Linked DNA regions of Azospirillum brasilense. The protein of the gene in region 1 binds, or shares a complex with, the protein of each later gene. Links are inferred from orthologs where the notes say so. Each region holds a gene or a part of one and is shown in the gene's direction. Other genes may lie near its edges.

Evidence for each region.
Region 2: the proteins of H1Q64_RS02400 (region 1) and dapF are in contact, whole or in part, in a solved structure (PDB 5YGU), measured with the Escherichia coli proteins. The link is inferred for Azospirillum brasilense from one-to-one orthologs.

Annotation. Positions count from the first base shown.
Region 1 is NZ_CP059449.1:510,774-514,061, forward strand. Bases 74-3,051 are described here. They hold H1Q64_RS02400 (RNA pyrophosphohydrolase), read left to right. Parts: upstream 74-1,302; coding sequence 1,303-1,800; downstream 1,801-3,051. Other genes in these bases: H1Q64_RS02395 (divergent polysaccharide deacetylase family protein), read left to right, coding at 74-1,297; H1Q64_RS02405 (acyl-ACP desaturase), read right to left, coding at 1,821-2,639; H1Q64_RS02410 (F0F1 ATP synthase subunit epsilon), read right to left, coding at 2,840-3,051. Also shown: H1Q64_RS02390 (S41 family peptidase), read left to right, coding at 1-36; more of H1Q64_RS02395, read left to right, coding at 53-73; more of H1Q64_RS02410, read right to left, coding at 3,052-3,253. UniProt on the Escherichia coli protein: Master regulator of 5'-end-dependent mRNA decay.
Region 2 is NZ_CP059449.1:1,369,762-1,372,979, reverse strand. Bases 275-3,182 are described here. They hold dapF (diaminopimelate epimerase), read left to right. Parts: upstream 275-1,264; coding sequence 1,265-2,101; downstream 2,102-3,182. Other genes in these bases: mtaB (tRNA (N(6)-L-threonylcarbamoyladenosine(37)-C(2))-methylthiotransferase MtaB), read left to right, coding at 2,147-3,182; H1Q64_RS06530 (hypothetical protein), read left to right, coding at 876-1,190; H1Q64_RS06535 (GtrA family protein), read left to right, coding at 286-720; H1Q64_RS06540 (glycosyltransferase family 2 protein), read left to right, coding at 275-283. Also shown: more of H1Q64_RS06540, read left to right, coding at 1-274; more of mtaB, read left to right, coding at 3,183-3,218. UniProt on the Escherichia coli protein: Involved in the succinylase branch of the L-lysine biosynthesis and in the biosynthesis of the pentapeptide incorporated in the peptidoglycan moiety. Catalyzes the stereoinversion of LL-2,6-diaminopimelate (L,L-DAP) to meso-diaminopimelate (meso-DAP).

The DNA of each region.
Region 1 (3,288 bases):
CGGGGCGTCGCCCTGTTCCAGGCCCGCGCGCACTGAGGGGAGTGACGGGTCCGTGAACGCTGCCGCCCTGCTGGGCCGCCTGAAGCCCGCGAAACGGGAACGTTCCGGACCCGGCCTGCTGGCCCGCCTCCGGCGCCGGAAGGCCGGCGGTGATTCGGACGACGCGCCGCGCGCACGCAAGGAGCGCCGTCCGCTGTCGCCCCTCGCCAAGAGGCTGTTCGGCGCCTACGCCGTGCTGGCCCTCGGGCTGGGCGGGCTGGCCGGCTGGCTGGCGATGAACGGAGAGCACACCACCGAGGCGTGGCAGGCTGCCATTCCCAGCGTCGAGGTGGCGGTGAAGGGCGCACAGCCCCCGACGCCGCCGACAGCACCGCCCGCCGCGGCGACGGTTCCCGTCCAACCGGCTCCGCCTGCGGCCTCGCCTCCGGCGGCTCCCCCGCCACCCGTCGTCGCGGCTCCCCCGCCGCTCGCCGTAGTCGTGAACGAACCGGTCACCCTGACGCCGGCCCCCGTCCCCGGCCTGGTCGAGGATTCGCGCAACGGGCCGCTGCCGCGCATCGCCGAGGACGGGCGCAAGCCCTGGCAGGTCTACGCCCGGCCCTTCCCCGCCGCCGACCGCCGCCCGCGCATCGCCATCGTTCTGGCCGAGATGGGCATTTCCGGCGTGACCACCGGCAACGCCCTGCAGAAGCTGCCGCCGACCATCACGCTGGCCTTCGTCCCCTACGCCGAGCGGCTGGACAACTGGGTCGAGCGCGCCCGCGGCAAGGGGCACGAGGTGATGCTCTCCGTCCCCATGGAGCCGCAGGACTACCCACGCAACGACCCCGGCCCCAACGCTCTGCTGAGCATGCTGCCGCCCGAGCGCAACCTGGAGAGGCTGGAATGGTCGCTGGGCAAGGCGGTCGGCTATGTCGGCATCACCAGCACCACGGGCAGCAAATTCACCGCCAACCCCGACGCGGTGAACCCGGTCGTCGCGGCGATGAAGGCGCGCGGCCTGATGGTGCTCGACGCTCGCGCCACCCCGCGCAGCGTCGCCGGAACCCTGGCGGGTCAGGCGGGCGTGCCGCGGGCCTTCGCCGACCGGGTGATCGACCGCGACCTGTCGCGCGGTGCCATCGACGACCAGCTCGCCGAGCTGGAGGCCATCGCCAAGGCCAATGGGGCCGCGGTGGGCATCGGCGCGCCCTACCCCAGCACCATCGAACGGATCAACCTGTGGCTTACCGGGCTGGCCGACCGTGGCATCGCCATCGTGCCGGTCTCCGCCGTGGCCAACATGCAGAAGCAATAAGGCGCATGACGAAGAAGGCCATCGACCGCGAGTCCCTCCCCTACCGCCCCTGCGTCGGGGTGATGCTGCTGAACGACCGCGGGCAAGTCTTCGTGGCCCGGCGCTGCGACAGCAAGGACGCTTGGCAGATGCCCCAGGGCGGCATCGACGAGGGCGAGGGCGTGCATGAGGCCGCCCTGCGCGAGCTGAAGGAGGAGATCGGCACGGACAAGGCCGAAATTCTCGGGGAGACGGCGGAGAAGCTGCGCTACGACCTGCCCGATCATCTGCTGGGAAAGGTCTGGAAGGGCCGCTGGCGCGGGCAGGAGCAGGTCTGGCTGGCCGCCCGCTTCACCGGCGTGGACGCCGACATTGACCTCGCCACCGAGCACCCGGAGTTCGACGCTTGGAAATGGGTCGATGCCGACGATCTGCCCGGCCTGATCGTGCCCTTCAAGCGCCCGGTCTACGAGTCGGTGCTGGCGGAATTCGCCCCGGTGATCGCGGCTCTGCGGCGGGGCTGACCCCGCCGCGTCCGGCCTGTTCAGGCGACCTTGGCCAGCCGCTTGGCACGGCTTTCGATCAGCCACCAGGCGCCGCGGGCGGCGACGCTGTAGAAGCGGGTGTGCGGCTTCAGCCCGCAGGCCTTGAAGACCATCGCCACCGCGCGGTCGACGTGCTTGGGCCGGTAGCGGCCGTAGGCGCGACGCATGTAGGCCTGATTGTAGGTCTTGTGCGCGTAGGGCTCGCCTTCCGGCGCGTTGGCCGCGTAGTAGGCGTAGGCCAGCTCGTCGTCCTCCGACTCGCCGATGCGCGACAGCGCCACCTTCAGCCGCTGGAACTTGTTGAGCTGCTCCAACTCCAGATACTTCTTCGTGTAGGTGTAGAAGAGCTTGAAGTGGCGCAACTCGTCGGCGGCGATGTTCTTGCAGATCAGCTTGAGGACCGGTTCGTCCGTCGAGTCGCCGATGGCCGCGTAGTAGCTGCTGGTGCCGGTCTCGACCATGCAGCGGGCGATCATCTCGCCGGTACGCGAGCCGCGGACCGAGGCGTCGAGGTCGATCGGCACCTTGTAGCCGGCGCGGAAGCGCTCGACGGCCCGGTCGAAGTTGAAGGTCGGATCGACCAGCTCCGCCCACTTGCCGAGCGCGCGGCCGTGCTGGACCTCCTCGACCGCCCAGCCGTGGGCGACCTCCTGGAACTCGGGATCGTCGTGGAAGACATTGCAGAGATAGGCCGTGTAGTCGTCGGCGTTGAACTCCACCAGGGCCGCCGCCTTGATGAGCGGGACGAGATCGGGATCGACCTTGCTGTGGTCCAATTGATCCCAGGGAAGCTCTTCGTATTTCCAGTGCAACGCCACACTCCACTCCCGCTGCTGGCCGCCGTTCCGGGCCGGTTGTTCCACGCTCTGACGGAGAACAGGACCATAAAAACAAAAACGCCTCGACGGACGGGCCGGGAGGCGTTCGATCCCTTGCGGGATACTATGTATGGCTGCGAAGGCGCAATGCAACGGAAACGGCCCAGCCGGCGTTCGCCGCCGCCGGGCCGTGCCCGGTGTCAGTGCGTGGTCGCGCCGGTCGCGTCGAGCTTGGCGCGGGCGATGGCGATCTTCGCCTCCACGCGGGCCTTCTCGTCGTCGGACTTGGCGTCTTCCAGATCCTCGCCCAGGTCGCGGATCTGCTGCTCGACCTTGGCGCGGTCGATCTCGGCGACCGCGATGGCCTCCTCGGCCAGGACGGTGCAGCGGGTCTCGGTCACCTCGGCAAAGCCGCCGGCGACGAACACCCGGTCGACCACGCGGTCGGCCTCGTAGACGTCGATCACGCCCGGACGGACGGTCGAAATCATCGGCGAGTGGCCGGCGAGGACGCCGAAGTCACCTTCCGAACCCGGCACCACGACCATGTCGACGGGCTGCGAGGTCAGCAGCTTCTCCGGAGAGACCAGCTCGAATTCGACTTTATCGGCCATGGGTTTCCTGGTGCCTCTTCATAAGAACCCCCTCC
Region 2 (3,218 bases), 860 kb from region 1 along the record:
GGAGCGTCCCCTGCCCTTCTTCTTCGCCATCTTCGCCGCGCTCGCCGCGGCGTCGGTGATCCTCGCCTGGCCGGTGGTGGCGACCTATCTGCAGACCGGGCTGGTGCCGCGCCTGCCCACCGCCGTGCTGTCCACCGGGCTGATGCTGCTGGGCTTCCTCAGCCTGACCTGCGGGCTGATCCTCGACACGGTCACGCTGGGCCGCCGGGAGGCCAAGCGCATGCGCTACCTGTCAATTCCCGCGCCCGGCGTCCATCCGGTCCGCAAGGCCGCTGGCTCCTGACCATGGGCGATCTCCTCGGCCCCCTGTCCGACAGCCGGCTCGGCCGGCTGGCCGTGCAGTTCGGCAAGTTCGGCCTGGTCGGCGTGGTCGGTCTGGTGGTCGACACGGCGGTGGTCTACGCGCTGGTGTTCGGCGCCGGGCTGGAGTTCTTCGCCGCCCGCATCCCCGCTTATCTGGCCGCCGCCACCACGACCTTCGCGCTGAACCGCGCCTTCACCTTCCGCGGGGCGGCCGACGCGCCGCTCTACCGGCAATGGGCGACCTTCCTGGCCGCCAACGCCTTCGGCGGAGCGGTGAATTACGGCGTCTCGGTCGGGCTGGAAGCCGCCCTGCCGCTGGCCGAGGCCCACCCGGTGCTGGCCGTCGCCGCCGGCTCGCTGTCCGGCATGGCGCTGAACTTCGCCGCCTCCAAGCATCTGGTTTTCAAGGGCGCCTGATCCTTAGAGTCTCTCAGGCTCCCCCCTCTCCTTCCGGATATCTCCCGAAGCCTCATTGTGCGCCGCCGCAAACACCCGAAGTCCATGGGATGGGGCGCATCCAACGGGAATGGCCCCGACACCGACCTGCCTTGGCAAAGAGCCGGGAGGGAGCCATGAACAACAGCGACGTGCTGTGGGCCTGGGTGGCCGGAGTCACCGTGTCCGCAGCCCTGCTGGTCGGGCTGTCCCGCGCGCACGGACCGCCGACCCACGCCACAGACGGGCATTTCATGCTGCCCGACATGGCGATGGGCGCCGCGGGCTGGGATTACGAGGCGTGGGAGCGGACCGGCGGAACGCCGCCGCGGCCCGAGTCGGAGGATGCCCTCGCCCGGATGCTCGACCTGCTGGAAGGCATCCCGCCGGCGTCCGGCGCCCCCCTGCCCGATGGCGACACGGCCGACACCGGCGGGGCCGAAACCCAGTGACCCCGTGAACTGTTTGCCTCGCCCCCCCGTGCAGCCATGGACTCCGCAGGCCCGGTCGCCATATAACGGCGGTCATGACGCGCGAATTCCTGAAGATGCACGGACTCGGCAACGACTTTGTCGTGATCGACGCCCGCAAAACGCCGTACTCGCCGGCCGAGGCCGAGGTGCGTGCCATTGCCGACCGCAAGACCGGGGTGGGCTGCGACCAGTTCATCGTGATCGAGCCGGCGAAAACGGACGGCACGGCGGGCTTCATGCGCATCCGCAACGCCGACGGCGGCGAGGTGTCGGCCTGCGGCAACGCCTCGCGCTGCGTCGGCTGGCTGCTGATGGAGGAGGCGGGGGCGGAGCGCGTCGCCTTCGAGACCAACGCCGGCGTCCTGCGGGCCAGCCGCGCCGACAACGGGCGCATCACCGTGGACATGGGTCAGGCCAATCTGGACTGGACGCAGATCCCGCTGGCGGAACCGGCGGACACGCTGCGCCTCGACGCGGTGTCGCACGGCGGCTTCGCCGGTCCGGTCGCCGTCAACATGGGCAACCCGCACGCCGTCTTCTTCGTGGACGACGCCGAGGCGGTGCCGCTGGCCGAGGTCGGCCCGGTGTTTGAGAACCACCCGGCCTTCCCCGAGCGCACCAACGTCGAGTTCGTCCAGGTGCTGTCCCCCACCGCCGTCCGCATGCGGGTGTGGGAGCGCGGGGCCGGCATCACCCAGGCCTGCGGAACCGGCGCCTGCGCCACCGCGGTCGCCGCGATCCGCCGCGGGCTGACCAACCGCAAGGTCGACGTGATCCTGGACGGTGGCACCCTGACCATCGAATGGCGTGAGGATGGCCACGTCCTGATGACCGGCCCGGTCGCCCTCAGCTACACCGGGCGGCTGTCTCCGGAGCTGGTCGCCGTCTGAGCGCCCTCCATTGAAGCGTAGGGCCGCCCGTTAGGCTGAAAGAGCATGAGCGACACTGTGACCAACGAGCCGGAGATCGTCACCTTCGGCTGCCGCCTGAACACCTACGAATCCGAGGTGATGCGTACCCACGCCCGCAACGCCGGGCTGGAAGACGTCGTCATCGTCAACACCTGCGCGGTGACCTCGGAAGCGGAACGGCAGGCCCGCCAGACCATCCGCAAGCTGCGCCGTGAGCGGCCGAACGCCCGCATCGTGGTGACCGGCTGCGCCGCCCAGATCGACCCGCAGCGCTACGGCGCCATGCCGGAGGTCGATCAGGTTCTGGGCAACCAGGAGAAGCTGCAGCCGGAAAGCTGGGGTCTGGCCCCGGCGGAGAAGGTGCTGGTCAACGACATCATGTCGGTCAAGGAGACCGCCGGCCATCTGATCGGCGGCTTCGAGGACCGGGCGCGCGCCTTCGTCCAGGTCCAGCAGGGCTGCGACCACCGCTGCACCTTCTGCATCATCCCCTATGGCCGCGGCCCGTCGCGCTCCGTCCCCATCGGCGCGGTGGTGGAGCAGGTGCAGGCGCTGGTGAAGGCCGGCTACAACGAGGTCGTGCTGTCCGGCGTGGACATCACCAGCTTCGGCCCCGACCTGCCGGGCACGCCGACGCTGGGCCAGATGGTGCGCCGTCTGCTGGCGCTGGTGCCGGACCTGCCGCGGCTGCGCCTGTCCTCGCTCGACTGCATCGAGATCGACGACGACCTGTGGCGGCTGATCGAGACGGAGCCGCGGCTGATGCCGCACCTCCACCTCTCGCTCCAGGCCGGCGACGACATGATCCTGAAGCGCATGAAGCGCCGGCACAGCCGCGCCGACGCCATCGCCTTCTGCGAGCGTGTGCGCTCCCTGCGCCCCGACATGGTGTTCGGCGCCGACTTCATCGCCGGCTTCCCCACGGAAACCGACGAGATGTTCGAGAACACGCTGCGGCTGGTCGAGGAGTGCGGCCTGACCTGGCTGCATGTCTTCCCTTACAGCCCGCGCCCCGGCACCCCGGCCGCCCGCATGCCGCAGGTCGACGGCGGCCTCCGCAAGGAGCGCGCGGCCCGTCTGCGCGCGCTCGGCGCCG